Regions from separate parts of the Mucilaginibacter sp. CAU 1740 genome, predicted to be linked through region 3. Evidence: riboswitches for the same ligand, from Rfam matches in the RefSeq annotation. Region 3 holds a riboswitch; each other region holds the start of a gene.
The links. A riboswitch is a leader RNA that binds a small molecule or an ion and turns the genes downstream of it on or off. The one in region 3 is predicted to bind S-adenosylmethionine.
Positions count from the first base shown of each region.

Region 1: linked by a shared signal. The riboswitch ahead of metH (methionine synthase) and the one ahead of AAFN85_RS31735 (TlpA disulfide reductase family protein) in region 3 are both predicted to bind S-adenosylmethionine.
Region 2: linked by a shared signal. The riboswitch ahead of AAFN85_RS26065 (O-acetylhomoserine aminocarboxypropyltransferase/cysteine synthase) and the one ahead of AAFN85_RS31735 (TlpA disulfide reductase family protein) in region 3 are both predicted to bind S-adenosylmethionine.

Region 1 covers NZ_JBDOQS010000001.1:367,729-372,909, reverse strand. Annotated here, with positions in the region: gene AAFN85_RS01695 (hypothetical protein) at 1-100, shown strand, start outside; gene AAFN85_RS01690 (Bax inhibitor-1/YccA family protein) at 274-1,122, shown strand; SAM riboswitch class I at 1,147-1,256, shown strand; gene metH (methionine synthase) at 1,445-5,149, shown strand.
Region 2 covers NZ_JBDOQS010000015.1:2,482-7,662, reverse strand. Annotated here, with positions in the region: gene metX (homoserine O-acetyltransferase) at 1-1,004, opposite strand, end outside; gene AAFN85_RS26065 (O-acetylhomoserine aminocarboxypropyltransferase/cysteine synthase) at 1,099-2,412, opposite strand; SAM riboswitch class I at 2,662-2,772, opposite strand; gene AAFN85_RS26060 (aminotransferase class I/II-fold pyridoxal phosphate-dependent enzyme) at 3,015-4,133, opposite strand; gene AAFN85_RS26055 (hypothetical protein) at 4,233-4,757, shown strand; gene mqnE (aminofutalosine synthase MqnE) at 4,851-5,181, shown strand, end outside.
Region 3 covers NZ_JBDOQS010000025.1:8,208-13,388, reverse strand. Annotated here, with positions in the region: gene AAFN85_RS31740 (protein-disulfide reductase DsbD domain-containing protein) at 1-332, shown strand, start outside; SAM riboswitch class I at 864-975, shown strand; gene AAFN85_RS31735 (TlpA disulfide reductase family protein) at 1,200-2,519, shown strand; gene AAFN85_RS31730 (TlpA disulfide reductase family protein) at 2,551-3,876, shown strand; gene AAFN85_RS31725 (YceI family protein) at 3,960-4,634, shown strand.

The DNA of each region.
Region 1 (5,181 bases), on a different contig from region 3:
CAACTTTGGTGGCGAGCTGGATAATTTGGGCTGGAGGGCGTTAAAACCTGTACAGGTTTTCAAAAAAGTGGAAGAGCAGTTGATGAGAAGGCTAAATTAGGGAGATAGAGGCAGGAAATCAAGAGTCACGAAGCAAGAAAAGAGGGATGGCAAGGTTGTCAATCTTTCTCTTTTTTCTTGACTCTTGATTCTAATAGTCTTGAGTCTTTCCCCTGTTCTTCACCTTACATTCACCTTTTATTCATATATTCGTACTATAATTTTTAACATAAAATGGAATTTAAAGATTCAAAATACAACTACGATAATGTTATCGAAGTTAGGGATCAATCAGAGGTCGGTTCACGCAAATTTTTATCTGGTGTATTCAGCTGGATGTTTGTAGCGCTTGCCATTTCAGGCGTTAGCGCGTTTTTATTTGCAGGTACTCCTGCCTTAAGGAGTTTATTATTTGATTTTAACACAGGTCATTTAACAAACCTGGGTATGATAGTTAGATTTTTGCCATTAGCTTTCATATTACTTATGAGCTTTGGATTAAATCGCCTTTCTTACCCCGTTTTGGCATTTTTATTCATTGCATATTCGGCGGCTACGGGCGTAAGTCTTAGCTTCCTTCTATTGATTTATTCTTCATCAAGCGTTTCTTTGGCTTTTGGCGTATCAGCGCTGGTATTCGGCGTAATGGCGATAGCGGGTTATACAACGCAGATGGATCTGACCAACTTTGGCGGCATCCTGATCATGTTATTGATTGGCATCATTATCGCGTCATTGGTAAACATGTTTTTAAACAGCGAAGCTATAGGCTATATCATCAGCTACTTTGGCGTTGCGGTATTTACCGGCTTAACTGCTTATGATGTTCAAAAATTAAAACGCATTGGCGCTGGCCTTGAATACGGCGACGCTTCGGCCAAGAAAATGGCGCTGATGGGCGGGTTAACTTTATACCTTGATTTCATCAACCTGTTCTGTTTGTCCTTCGCTTATTTGGCGGCAGAAGAAGATAATTTCAACAAGAAACCAAATCAAAAAGCTGCCTCCAAAAAAGGCGGCTTTTTTTGTTTAACAATGTGGCTTAACCGTGATATTAGGGCTGTGTTATACACTTGCAAATGACAACTTTATTACGCAACTTTGCGGTGCTTATGGAGAAAGACGGAGGGATTAGACCCTGCGATGTCTTAGCAACCTGTGCTTCACAAGGTGCTACATTCTACTCAGCAGCCAAACGGCACTGGGAAAGATAAGCGAAAGTCATAACAACACCCGACTTTTCGAGATAAGCTTTTTATTTATTTGTGATTACAATGATTTTTTAATTGCACTGATTTGATATGTACTAACCGGCTATTTGCTTAATACGTCGGCAAATCATAATAATCTTTAAAATCAAACCAATCAGTGAAATCATCAAATAAAAAATCGGTGAAATCAAAAAATGGACATTAGAAAAGAATTACAGAAACGCATCCTGGTGATTGATGGAGCAATGGGTACCATGATACAACGGTACCAGCTCACGGAGAAGGATTTTCGTGGCGAGCGTTTTCGCGATCATCATAGCGATTTACAGGGGAATAATGACCTGCTCAACATTACACGTCCGGATATTATCAAGGCCATCCATGCCGAATACCTGGACGCCGGGGCCGATATCATTGAAACCAATACCTTCAGCACGCAGGTAATTTCCCTTGCCGATTATAAGCTGGAAGAACTTGCCTACGAACTAAGCTACGAAGGCGCGCGCATTGCCCGCGAAGTAGCCGACGAATACACCCAACGCAACCCCGATAAGCCACGCTTTGTTGCCGGTGCTATCGGGCCAACAAACCGTACTGCATCTTTATCGCCTGATGTTAATGATCCCGGATATCGTGCCGTTACGTTTGATGATCTGGCCGATGCATACTATGATCAGGTTAGGGGTTTGGTTGATGGCGGTTCGCACCTGTTATTGGTTGAAACCATCTTTGATACGCTGAACGCCAAAGCGGCCCTGTTCGCCATCAAACGTTACGAAAACGAATGTAAAGCTGCCGGTAAGGATTTTCCTGCTTTCAGGGATTCGGGCGGCATCATGATTTCGGGTACTATTACAGATGCCTCGGGCCGTACCCTTTCGGGCCAAACGGTTGAGGCTTTCTGGAACTCGATAAGCCATGCCAACTTGCTTTCGGTAGGTTTAAACTGTGCTTTGGGTGCACGTGAAATGCGCCCTCACTTAGCCGAGCTTTCTGAAAAAGCGGGCGTATATATCTCAGCCTATCCAAACGCCGGCTTACCGAACGAGTTTGGTCAATACGACGAAACCCCGCACGAAACCGCCCACCAGGTTGATGATTTTATCAAAGCCGGACTGGTAAACATTGTCGGCGGCTGCTGCGGCACCACGCCCGATCACATTAAATGCATTGCCGATAAAGCTGCCGCCTTCCCGCCCCGCCCTATCCCTCAAATTGAGCCGGATATGCGACTGAGCGGCTTGGAATCGGTTACTATAAAACCCGAAAGTATTTTCGTGAACGTAGGCGAGCGTACCAATATTACCGGTTCGCCTAAATTTTCGAAATTGATTTTGGCCGAGGATTATGAGGCTGCCCTATCTGTTGCCCTGCAACAGGTTGAAGGTGGTGCCCAGGTTATCGATATCAACATGGATGAGGGCATGATCGACTCTGAAGCGGTGATGGTAAAATTCCTGAACCTCGTAGCTTCCGAGCCTGATATTGCCAAACTGCCCATCATGATCGATTCCTCTAAATGGACGGTGATCGAGGCTGGTTTGAAATGCGTACAGGGAAAAGGCATTGTAAACTCTATCTCCCTGAAAGAGGGCGAAGAAAAGTTTAAAGAACATGCCTCCAAAATATTAAGCTACGGTGCAGCCACCGTAGTAATGGCTTTTGACGAAACCGGCCAGGCTGATTCACTGGAACGCCGGATAGAGATCTGTAAAAGATCGTACGATATATTGGTAAACGAAGTGGGCTTCCCCCCGCAGGATATCATTTTCGATCCCAACATCCTCACCGTAGCCACCGGCTTGGAAGAGCATAACAACTACGCGGTTGATTTTATCGAGGCAACCCGCTGGATCAAGCAAAACCTGCCGCATGCTAAAGTGAGCGGTGGTGTAAGTAATATTTCCTTCTCCTTTAGGGGTAACAATACCGTGCGCGAGGCTATGCACTCAGCGTTTTTATACCATGCTATTCAGGCCGGTATGGATATGGGTATTGTAAACGCGGGGATGCTGGAGGTTTACGAGCAAATCCCTAAAAACCTGTTAGAACTGGTAGAAGATGTATTATTAAACCGCCGTGAGGATGCCACCGAGCGTTTGGTTGAATTTGCAGATACCATTAAAAGTAAAGGCAAAGAGGTAGTACGCGACGAAGAATGGCGCAAAGGCACCGTTCAGGAGCGCCTCTCCCACTCGCTGGTAAAAGGTATTGTTGAATACCTTGATAACGATGTGGAAGAAGCACGCCAGGCCTATAGTAAACCATTGGAGGTAATTGAAGGCCCGCTGATGGATGGGATGAACATTGTAGGTGACTTATTCGGCGCCGGTAAAATGTTCCTTCCGCAGGTAGTAAAATCGGCCCGGGTAATGAAAAAGGCCGTGGCTTACCTCCTGCCATTTATTGAAGAAGAGAAAAAAAACAACGCCAATGCAGATCAGCGTGCCAACGCCGGTAAGGTTTTAATGGCCACCGTAAAAGGCGACGTGCATGATATTGGTAAAAATATAGTTGGTGTGGTACTGGCCTGTAACAACTTCGAGGTGATTGACCTTGGGGTAATGGTACCTGCGCAACGCATTATTGAAGAAGCTAAAAAACAACAGGTAGATATTATCGGGCTAAGCGGCTTGATCACTCCGTCGCTTGATGAGATGGTGCATTTTGCCAAAGAGATGGAACGCGAAGGATTTACAATTCCGCTTATTATTGGTGGTGCTACAACATCCCGTATTCACGCTGCGGTAAAAGTCGCTCCGCAATATTCGGGCGCGGCTATCCACGTACTGGACGCTTCACGCAGTGTTACGGTGTGCAGCAGCCTGATGAGCAAGGATAATCGTAATGCTTACATCCAGGGCATTAAGGATGAATACGCCAAAGCCCGCGAGGCACATGCCAACAAAAAATCTGACAAGCGTTTTGTAACTATCGAAGAAGCCCGTGCAGGCAAATTCCAGATCAGCCTGGATGGGGATGTTGCCCCGAAGCCTATTTTCACCGGTACTAAAGTTATCGAGAACTACCCGCTGGAAGAACTGCTCCCTTATATTGATTGGACACCGTTTTTCCATACCTGGGAACTCCGCGGCAGCTATCCAAAAATATTTGATGATAAGTTTGTAGGGGTTGAAGCCAAAAAGCTGTTTGATGACGCGCAGGAACTAATGAAGCGCATTGTTAAAGACAAACTGTTAACCGCCCGTGGCGTAATCGGCTTCTGGCCGGCCAATGCCGTAGGTGATGATATTGAACTATACACCGACGAAAGTCGCACCACGGTGTTAAACCGCATCCACACCCTACGCCAACAGGCCGAAAAGGTGAAGAACGATCCATACTACGCTCTGTCAGATTTCATCGCGCCAAAAGAAAGCGGTGTACCTGATTACTTCGGCGGCTTCGCGGTAACCACAGGTTTAGGCTGCGATGAGCTGGTTGCCGAATTTGAGGCCGACCATGACGACTACAACAGCATCATGGCCAAAGCCCTCGCCGACCGCCTTGCCGAAGCTTTCGCCGAAAAAATGCACGAACTGGTACGTAAAGAATACTGGGGCTACGCGAAAGACGAGCAACTGAGCAACGTTGATCTGATCAAAGAACAATACCAAGGCATCCGTCCGGCACCGGGCTATCCAGCCTGTCCGGATCATACCGAAAAAACCACGTTGTTTGAACTGTTAAAAGCAGAAGATAACGCGCACATGCAACTAACCGAGAGCCTGGCCATGTTGCCTGCTGCCTCTGTAAGCGGCTTCTACTTCGCGCATCCGCAGGCAAGGTATTTTGGTTTGGGTAAGATCAGCAAAGATCAGGTGGAGGATTATGCGCTGCGTAAGAATATGCCGCTTGAAGATGTTGAACGCTGGTTAGGGCCGAATATTAATTATTAGCCCCCCGGCCCCCTAAAGGGGGAGTAAGAAGG
Region 2 (5,181 bases), on a different contig from region 3:
AACGATGTAAATATGTTTGTTAATGCTTCTGTTTCAATTAAAAATCCGTCGTGTCCATAAAACGAATCCAGTTGGGCAAAGGCCGCTTTAGGGATCTGCCTGAACAGGAATTGCTGCTCCTCTACAGGGAACAACACATCCGACGAGATGCCGATAACCAAAGTTTTAGCTTTGATCTGGCTTAAAGCTTTTTCTACCCCGTTGCGTCCGCGACCAACATTGTGCGAATCCATCACCTTAGTAAGGTACCAATAGCTATAGGCATTATAACGGTTCACCAGTTTTTGCCCCTGGTAGTTTTGGTATGATGATGAGCGGAAATCATCCTTTACATCATCGCTTTCTTCCTGCTGGGTTAAGCCATAGGTTTTATAAGTACGATAACTTAACAACGCGATGCTGCGTGCCGCCTTTAAACCATTCTGGCCACCATCGGGCGTGTTATTATTAAAAGTAGGATCGGCGGTAAGTGCTAAACGTTGCGACTCGTTAAAGGCAATGCCCCATGGCGAATGCTTGGCATTGGTGGCTATCAAAATAAGGTTTTTGATACGCTCAGGTTCGGTAATGGCCCACTCCATGGCCTGTTGGCCACCTAACGAACCGCCTATCAATACACTGATATGATTAATTTGTAAGTGTGCGGCAAGCAACTGGTGCGCCTTCACCATATCCCTTGTGGTAAACTGAGGATAGGTAAGATAATATGGCTCACCAGTAGCAGGGTTAATGCTTAGCGGACTTGTAGTGCCATAAGGCGAACCCAAAATGTTAGCACAAACAATAAAATGCTCTTCGGGATTAAAAAAATAGCCCTCGCCAATCAAACCTTTCCACCAGTCGAATACGTCGCTATTGGCGGTAAGCGCGTGGCAAACCCAAATTACATTATTTTTCTCTTTATTTAAACGGCCATAGGTATGGAAGCCTATCTCTAAACCCTCCAGCGTTTGGCCCGATTCAAACTCAAAAGTATCAGTGTATTTAAATATCTCTGCGTTCATTCTTTTGTTTGTTATTCCAGGCGCAACCGGCTTTGCATTCAGGTTGCTGCCTGTAATAACGTTTACTATATCACTTAAAAAAAACTATACATTGTTAAACTAACTCAGCCTCTCTGATCTTTGCAAAAGCCTGCTCAAAATCGGCTTTGATATCATCAATATGCTCAATGCCAACTGACACCCGTAATGACGTTGGCTTAACACCGGCCGATAATTGCTCTTCCTCAGATAATTGCTGGTGCGTTGTTGCCGATGGTTGAATGATCAGTGTTTTCGCATCGCCCACGTTGGCTAAATGGCTTACCAGTTTCAGGTTATTGATCAGCTGACTGGCCAATTCTTTATCACCTTTAATTTCGAACGATAATACACCGCCGAAACCATTTTTTAAATATTTTTTAGCCAGGTCATGGTATGGTGATGATTCCAATCCTGGGTAGTTCACTGTTGCCACCTGCGGATGCTGCTCCAGCCATTTGGCCAGTTGCAAAGCATTATCAACATGGCGCTGAACCCTTAATGAAAGTGTTTCCAATCCCTGGATATTCAACCAAGCGTTAAACGGCGATTGCGACGGACCGAAATCCCTCAAGCCTTCCACACGGGCGCGAATAATAAACTGAATGTTTCCAAACGGACCGCCGATTCCAAATACATCGTTAAATACCAGCCCGTGGTAGCCTTCAGACGGTTCGGTGAATTGTGGGAATTTTCCATTGCCCCAATTGTAATTACCGGCATCAATAATAGCGCCGCCTATACTTGTACCATGCCCGCCAATCCATTTAGTGGTTGATTCAACAACCACGTTAGCGCCATGTTCAATAGGGCGGAACAGGTAACCACCTGCGCCAAAAGTATTATCAACTATTAAAGGCAGATCATGATTTTTGGCGACCGCGCTTACTTTCTCAAAATCGGCAATGGTAAAGCCCGGGTTACCTATGGTTTCCAGGTAAATAGCTTTTGTTTTATCATCAATAAGTGCCTCAATGCTGGCCGCGGTATCATCTTTAGCAAAGCGTACTGTGATGCCTAAGCGTTTAAAAGCAACTTTAAACTGGTTGTAGGTACCACCGTATAAAAAAGGAGAGGTAACAAAGTTATCTCCGGCCTGTAAAATATTATTCAGCGCGATAAATTGGGCCGCCTGACCCGATGCTGTGGCCAATGCCGCAACGCCACCCTCTAATGCCGCTATGCGTTTCTCAAACACATCGGTAGTTGGGTTCATGAGGCGGGTATAAATATTGCCAAACTCCTTCAGGGCAAACAAGTTTGCGCCATGTTCGGCACTGTTAAATACGTAAGAGGTAGTTTGGTAAAGCGGTACAGCGCGTGAACCTGTTGTTGGATCAACTTCCTGACCGGCATGTAATTGTAGTGTTTCGAATTTTAAGGCAGACATAGTTTTGTGATTTTTTATGTGTTTAATTTAGATTTTAAATGTTAGATGGATTTTGACAAAGCCGGTTGTGAAATAACCGGTTTAACAATGCACGCCTTTTCCGGAGATAGAAAACAAGAGTGCGCTAAGCATCAACAGCAGCAACACATACAAATACAGCTAATAGGAGAGCTAATATATTGTACGTTACCAGTTAAGGTGTAAAAAGTGTTGTGTTGCGTAAATTTAATTAAACTTTTCATGGTTATAAATTTATATTCCCCGGTGTTATTTGCCGGGACAGGAATTGGCACCTTCTTCAACATTGAAGGGTTGCCAGCGGGTCATTGAGCCTGATCTCTCGCCGCTTCTTTATAAATCAAAACCCGAACTATGTGCGGAGTATTGATCGACTTTGGTATTGCTACCAAATAATGTTGCGAATATAAGGGGTTATGGGGTTATGTACCAAATTTTATTTCAGAAAGGAGGATTAAGGTCAAAGGCGAAAGGAGTTTTTAAGCTGAAAGGATAAAGGCGAAAGGCAAAAGGTTTTCGTAAGGCGGATATTTCAGACCTCCCAAATGCTTTTATCTTTCGCCTTTATCCTTTTGCCTTTCACCTCACCAAGCGAGGGCCTGTTCCAAATCCGCTATCAAATCATCAATATGCTCCAATCCAACCGAAACCCTCAGCAGGTTACGTGGCGTTTTGGTATCCGGCCCCTCAACTGTTGCGCGATGTTCTATTAAACTTTCAACTCCGCCAAGGCTGGTAGCTTTGATAAAGAGTTTTAATTTATTGATGATGTTATGCGTATCGTTTTCATCACCTTTAATAATAAAGGATAACATTCCGCCAAAAGCAAGCATCTGATCTTTAGCTATTACATGCTGCGGATGTGATGGCAAACCGGGATACATTACTTTCTCTACGTTAGGATGTTGTTCAAGATATTCGGCCAGCAATTGCGCGTTTTGTACATGACCTTTTACTCGGTACGGCAAAGTTTTAATACTGCGCACCAAATAATAGCAATCCATAGGCGAGGGGATAGCGCCGCCCATTTCCTGTACCTGGCGAATTTTTGCCCACCAGTCGCTCTTCTCTGCTGTGATCAAAGCTCCGCCCATCAGGTCGCTATGCCCGCCGAAATATTTAGTGGCGGAGTGCATCACTATATCGGCACCCAACTCAAGCGGTCGCTGGCAAATTGGGGTGGCAAAAGTATTATCGCACAAAACTTTAATCCCTTTTGCTTTGGCAATTGCAACTGCCTTTTTTATATCAGTTATTTTAAGAAGTGGGTTTGACGGGGTTTCAATCCAGATCAATCCTGTTTCTGGTTTGATATGTTGTTGTAAAACGGCCTCATCATTTACATCAATAAAATCAAACGTCAAAATACCTGCAAACAGGTTTTTAAGCTGATTGCGCAGGCCATGATACATATCATCGGGTGCGATAATATGTGTGCCCGGTGCAAGCGATTGAAATACCGACATACCCGCGGCATTCCCCGATGAAAATGAAGCAGCTTCAACACCGCCTTCTAATTGAGCGAGTACACGCTCTAAACCGTGCCTGTTGGGATTAGCCGAACGACTGTAAATATAGCCTGCCGGGAATCCGCCATCTTCACCGCGCTCAAAGGTTGTTGACATAATGACGGGTTGAATCACGGCCCTTGTTGCTTCATCAACATGGTTACCGGCGTGTATAGCTATAGTTTCAGTTTTCATGGCGTATTGTGTGATATCGCCCAAAGTAAAAAAGAATATTTGTGATTAGCTGTAGCGTTTTTCTATTTTTAACCGAATAGGTTATAAAACCTCGCCATTATGAAAAAAGCCTTTATCCTTATACTCTTCATTATTACCGGTTTTGCCGCCTGCAAAAAAGATGTTAACGATCCTGCTTATGATAAAAGCTACAAAGCATGGCAAAACTTTAAAGCCGAAAGTAAAAACTCGTACACTTATACGGTAACATCCGGTTCGGTATTCGGGTTTGGTTCAGAAACAAAGATCACCGTTGAAAAAGGAGCTGTGACTGCCCGCGACTATTATTCATATAGATTAGAGTATCAACAAGGTTCCAATGTTCCGCCAACTAAAAAAACACTTGAACTGTGGCACGAAGATAAGGCTGCAATAGGGCAACATAGCTCAGGCGCTTTGGCAATTACCCTGGAAGAGGTTTATAAAAAAGCAAAAAACGAATGGCTTAGTGCTGATAAAAGTAAGAATACGGTGTACTTCGAGAATAAAAATAATGGCATGATATCAATGGCGGTTTATGTACCCAACGGTTGCCAGGACGATTGCTCGATAGGGATCCACATCAGCGAGATCAAAGCTCTGTAACTTTAATGTAATTTACCGTCAAATTTGGTCGATATGCGTTATAACGCATATTACTTTTATGCTTTTTTGTACATTTGGCGGAAATTTATAATGATGCAAAATTCAGATAATTTACAGTTTTTACTTAACGATCCGAATTTATCTGCTGACTTAAAGCACATTGCCCAAAAGGTACTAAATAAACAACGCATCACTTTTGATGAAGGCGTTTTGCTTTATGAGCAGGGCGAGCTTGGATATCTCGGCGCTTTAGCCAATCATATCCGCCAGGAGCGCCACGGCGACAAAACTTATTTCAACCGCAATTTCCATATCGAGCCAACCAATCTTTGCGTTTACGATTGCAAATTTTGTTCGTACTCACGCCTGCTGAAACAAAAATCAGAAGGGTGGGAATACACCATGGATGAGATGTTTGATATGG
Region 3 (5,181 bases):
CCGTTGTATTTATAAAAGCAACTATTGATAAAGGCTGGCACATCTACTCGCAAAATGTAGCTGATGGAGGGCCGGTAAAAACCTCGTTCAGGTTTGATAAAAGTGATGATTATACCCTGAACGGCAATACATCAGAACCTAAGGCGGTTAGCAAGTACGAAAAAGCATTCAGTATGAATGTGCAGTATTTTGAGCAGTCGGTTATCTTTCAGCAAAAAGTAAAGCTTAAAAACGGGCAGGTATCTGTTAACGGTACCCTAAATTATATGGTATGCAGTAACCAACAATGTTTGCCGCCCGAGGATGTAGAATTTAGCATCCCGGTTAAATAGTACTAAGTCTCAAGTCGAAAGTTTGAAGTCTATTTTCTTTTTTTATACTTTGAACTTATGACTTTAGACTAAACGAATTTATCAATAACAAATAATATAGTTTAACAGTTCATTAGCCACCAAATTGAACTGTTAAATGGTTAGCATGCCGGGTATAAAGCCGCTTGCTTTAAACCTGGTTTACACAAACTAATACCATGAAACCGAAATTTAATTTTATCACTAAAGCCCGCGTACAGAATGGTGGCATCCTTTTCTGTAGTTACCACTGTTGTTAATTCGCGCCGTTTATACCGGAAATTGATCTTGAAATAGGATCAACATCCTGGCTGTACTAAGTGCGTTGCTTTGCTATGGTGGTAAAACAGGCGTGTGCTGTACAGACCAGGATGTTGATCGTTTACAAGATAAGAAATTAATAAAAGCATAAATAATTAAAAAAATATTCTATTAAATCTATAGATTTTATTGTATTTATCATATTTATTACTATCTTTACAGCATTCTAATTAACCCCACCATTAATTAGTTGATTTATAAAGAATAAGGGAGAGGAAGTCTCGATGATCTTATAGCAACTTTTCAGTAATGAAATAAGTGCTAAACTTTTTCCGATAGCGATTTTGCTGCCGGAATATAAATTAACTAAAAACCATGAACACATTAAAGTATCCGTATCTACACCTGCAGTCTGTTGCCATTAAGCGATGTTGCTGTTTGGTTCAGTACGCCTTCTGGTTTTAAACAAAAACCGATCCCTTAAAATTTACTGCTCTTTTTTTATTGACCTTAACCGGGCCGGGGGGATTCTTTGTGTCAAATTTTTAGCCGTGGAGCTTAATTAACAACAATTAAAACTTATAAAAAATGAAAATCACAAACTACTTATCCAAAGCTAAATTGCTTTCTGTTAGCTTTTTACTGGGAGGCGTTGCCGTTGCCTCTGCGCACGACGGCCCTAAACCAAAGTTTATAAAAGAAGGTAAATGGCGCGGCGAGTTCACCGTAAGCGAATCTAAAGTGCCGTTTAATTTCGAACTGAAAGGAAAGGATGCTGAACATGCCACATTTACGCTTATCAATGGTTCCCGCCGTGATGATTTCCATGTAAAATCAATCGGTCAGGATTCGGTTTACATCAAAATGAATACCTATGATGCAGCGCTGGTTGCAAAAGTGGAAGACGATGGTACGCTGAGCGGCGAGTACCGCAGCCTGGTTCCCGGCTTCAGAGGTAACTCACTACCTTTTACTGCCGAATACGGTAAAACCTACCGCTTTGTTGAACCCGGCAAAGACGTTGCTCCAACTGCAGACCTCAGCGGCAAATGGGAAATTAAAACCTACAGCAAAGAGGCCGTCCCTGCATCTATCGCTCTGCTAAAACAAAAAGGCAATAAACTTACCGGCGTAGTAATGACCGTAGTTGGTGATACCCGCGAACTGGAAGGTACCGTGCAAGGCGATGAATTCGCACTAAGCGGTTTCACCGGCCCAAGCCCGTTTATTATTAAAGGTAAGATCAATGCCGATGGTACATTGAGCGGCGAGCAGGGTTTTGGCATCTATAAAAACCTAAAGTTTGATGCTACCAAAAAAGCCGAAGTTGAGCTTCCTGATCCTTATAAATTAACTTTCCTGAAAGAAGGCTATAAAAAGCTTGATTTTTCTTTCCCGGGGATTGATGGCAAACAAGTATCGTTAAGCGATAATAAATACAAAGGCAAGGTGGTGATCGTTGAGATCATCGGCACCTGGTGCCCTAACTGTACAGATCAAACTGTGTTCCTGTCGCCATGGTTCAATAAAAATCATCAGCGTGGGGTAGAAGCTATTGCTTTAGGCTTCGAGCAAAAAGACAGCCTGGAATACGCTAAATACACTTTAGGTAAGCTACGTGATAAATACGCTATCAATTACGATATCGCTTTTGGTGGTTTGGCCGATAAAAAACTGGTATCGCAAAAACTACCTGCGCTTAACAAATTCATTGCTTTCCCTACTACCATCATTATCGATAGAAAAGGCGATGTAAGAGAGATCTATACCGGCTACACCGGCACCGTAACCGGCAAATACCACGAAGATTACGAAAAGAAATTCAACAAACTGTTGGATGAGCTTATCGCCGAACCGGCACCTGAAACAGCTGCTGTTGTTGATCAGCCCGCACATCAAGGTAAATAAACTACTATTAACTAATCCTATAATTTATCAAATGAAAACACTCAATTTAATCACCTCATTCAAATGCCTGACGGCAGGGTTGTTGCTGGCCGGTACCGTGCACGCCGCGGACAAAAATCCACCGGTAAAATTTATAAAAGAAGGCGTATGGCGCGGCGTGTTTACCGTGGCCGAAACTAAAGTGCCGTTCAATTTCGAGCTGAAAGGTAAGGATGCGGAACACGCGGTATTTACACTCCTGAATGGTTCGCGCCGTGATAATTTCCATGTAAAGCAGGTTGGCAAAGATTCGGTATTTATTAAAATGAATACCTATGATGCCGCGCTTGTAGCTAAAGTAGAAGAAGATGGAACTCTGAGCGGCGAATACCGCAGCCTGGTACCGGGCTTTAGAGGTAATTCATTACCATTCACTGCAGAGTATGGTAAAAGCTACCGCTTTGTTGAACCCGGTAAGGATGTTGCCCCTACAGCTAACTTGACTGGCAAATGGGAACTGAAAGTTTATTCAAAAGACCAGGTACCCAACAAAATTGCCGTTCTGAAACAAACAGGCAATAAACTTACCGGCGTAATTATGCAGGTGACCGGCGACAGCCGCGAACTGGAGGGCACCGTACAGGGCGATGAATTTGAACTGAGTGGATTTACCGGCCCAAGCCCCAAAATTTACAAAGGCAAAATTAACCCGGATGGTACGCTGAGCGGAGAGATTGGTCAGGGTATTTATGACAACACCAAGTTTGACGCCGTAAAGGATGATAAAGCCGAGTTGCCTGATCCGTACAAGTTAACCTACCTGAAAGAAGGATATAAAAAACTGGATTTCACATTTCCAGACTTGAACGGCAACCCTGTTTCATTAAGTGATGCCAAGTACAAAGGTAAAGTTACCATCATCGAAATTGTTGGTACCTGGTGCCCCAATTGTACCGATCAAACCGTGTTCCTTTCGCCATGGTTTAACAAAAATCATAACCGTGGGGTTGAAGCGATAGCCATTGGTTTTGAGCAGAAGGATAGCTTGAAGTATGCGCAATACACTTTAGGTAAGCTTAAAGAAAAGTACAATATCCAATACGATATTTTATTTGGAGGCCTTGCCGATAAAAAGCTGGTATCGCAAAAACTGCCTGCCCTGAACAAATTTGTGGCATTCCCAACTACTATTATAATTGATAGGAAGGGCGATGTAAGGGAGATCTACACTGGTTACACAGGCACTGTTACCGGCAAATACTATCGGGATTACGAGAAAAAGTTTAACAAACTGCTTGATGAATTGATAGCCGAACCGGCCCCGGGAACCGAAGCAAACGCTGGCGATAGCAACAACGAAACTTTAAAAGGAAAATAAACAATAAACTAAATCACCTAACCCGGCAAAGGGTAAAAGCTTTGCCGGGTTTAATTAACACAACTTTAAGACCATAACCCACCATGACAAAATTTTCAGGCACTGTACTGTTTACAGCTTTTGTATCGCTAAGCGCATTGGCATTCACTTATCCAACCATTAAAACTGTTAAACTTACCAAAGGCAAAGCCGTTAACATCAGAACGGTAGAAGAAAAAAGAAACTTTAAAGCTGTAGCATTTAAAGTTGATAACGATGGCAGTAAACTTACCTGGGCCGCCAAAAAAGCTACCGGCGATCATAATGGCGAAGTAAAGATCAGCAATGGCAACTTCTCGGTAGAAAACAATGCCCTTAAAGGCGGCAGTTTCGATATCGACCTAAATACTATTACCGATGCCGACGTAACCGACCAGGCACAAAACGAAAAACTGGTTAGCACGCTTAAAAGTGAAACCTTTTTCAATACCGGAAAATTCCCTAAAGCAACCTTTGTGATAGGTTCTGCAACTAAAACTAGCGGTAACCAGTACGATGTTAAAGGCAAGCTTACCATAAAAGGTATTACAAACGATGTAAGCTTCCCGGCTACGGTTGCTGTTAACGGCAAAAAACTAACTGCCAACGCTAAAATCACTATCGATCGTACCAAGTACGATATCAAATTCCGTTCAAAAAACTTTTTCGAAAACCTGGGCGACAAGGTTATCTATGATGATTTTGATTTGAATGTGAACCTGAGCGCAAACGCGCAGTAAAGCAAAGTTTTAATGTTCTTTCAGAAGAGGTAAAAGCTCGGATGTGTGCGATTCCCCTCTTGAGAGAGTAATAACCTATGAATTGACAAACGGCTAAAAATGGCTGGATAGCATGCCGAAGAATTACTCACCCGGTCTACGCTACGCTGGACCACCCTCTCTTCGGCAAGCCGAAAAGAGGGTAGGAAAAATAAAAACAAGAAATCCCCTCTTTACGCGCAGCGTAGAGAGGGGTGGCGAGCGTAGCGAAGTCGGGGTGAGTCAATATGCAGGCGATAATCTTGCAGATTGTCTAATGATGGGCTATTACTCTTGAGAGGGTGGAGGGGTGTGTTACTTTACGCGAGGTTTATCGCTTGTATAACACACCCCTGCTACCGCTCATTCCTGCGCGCCCCCTCTCAAGCGGGGATTTGGAAAAACTTCTGAAAGCTCTTATTTGATAATGAAAACCAATCCCTTTGGGTTGGATGGCTATTGTTCTGACTAATAAACGCATTTAAAAACTCTTGTAAAGTTGGAGTAGGTCCGGAGCCGGGGTTTTATT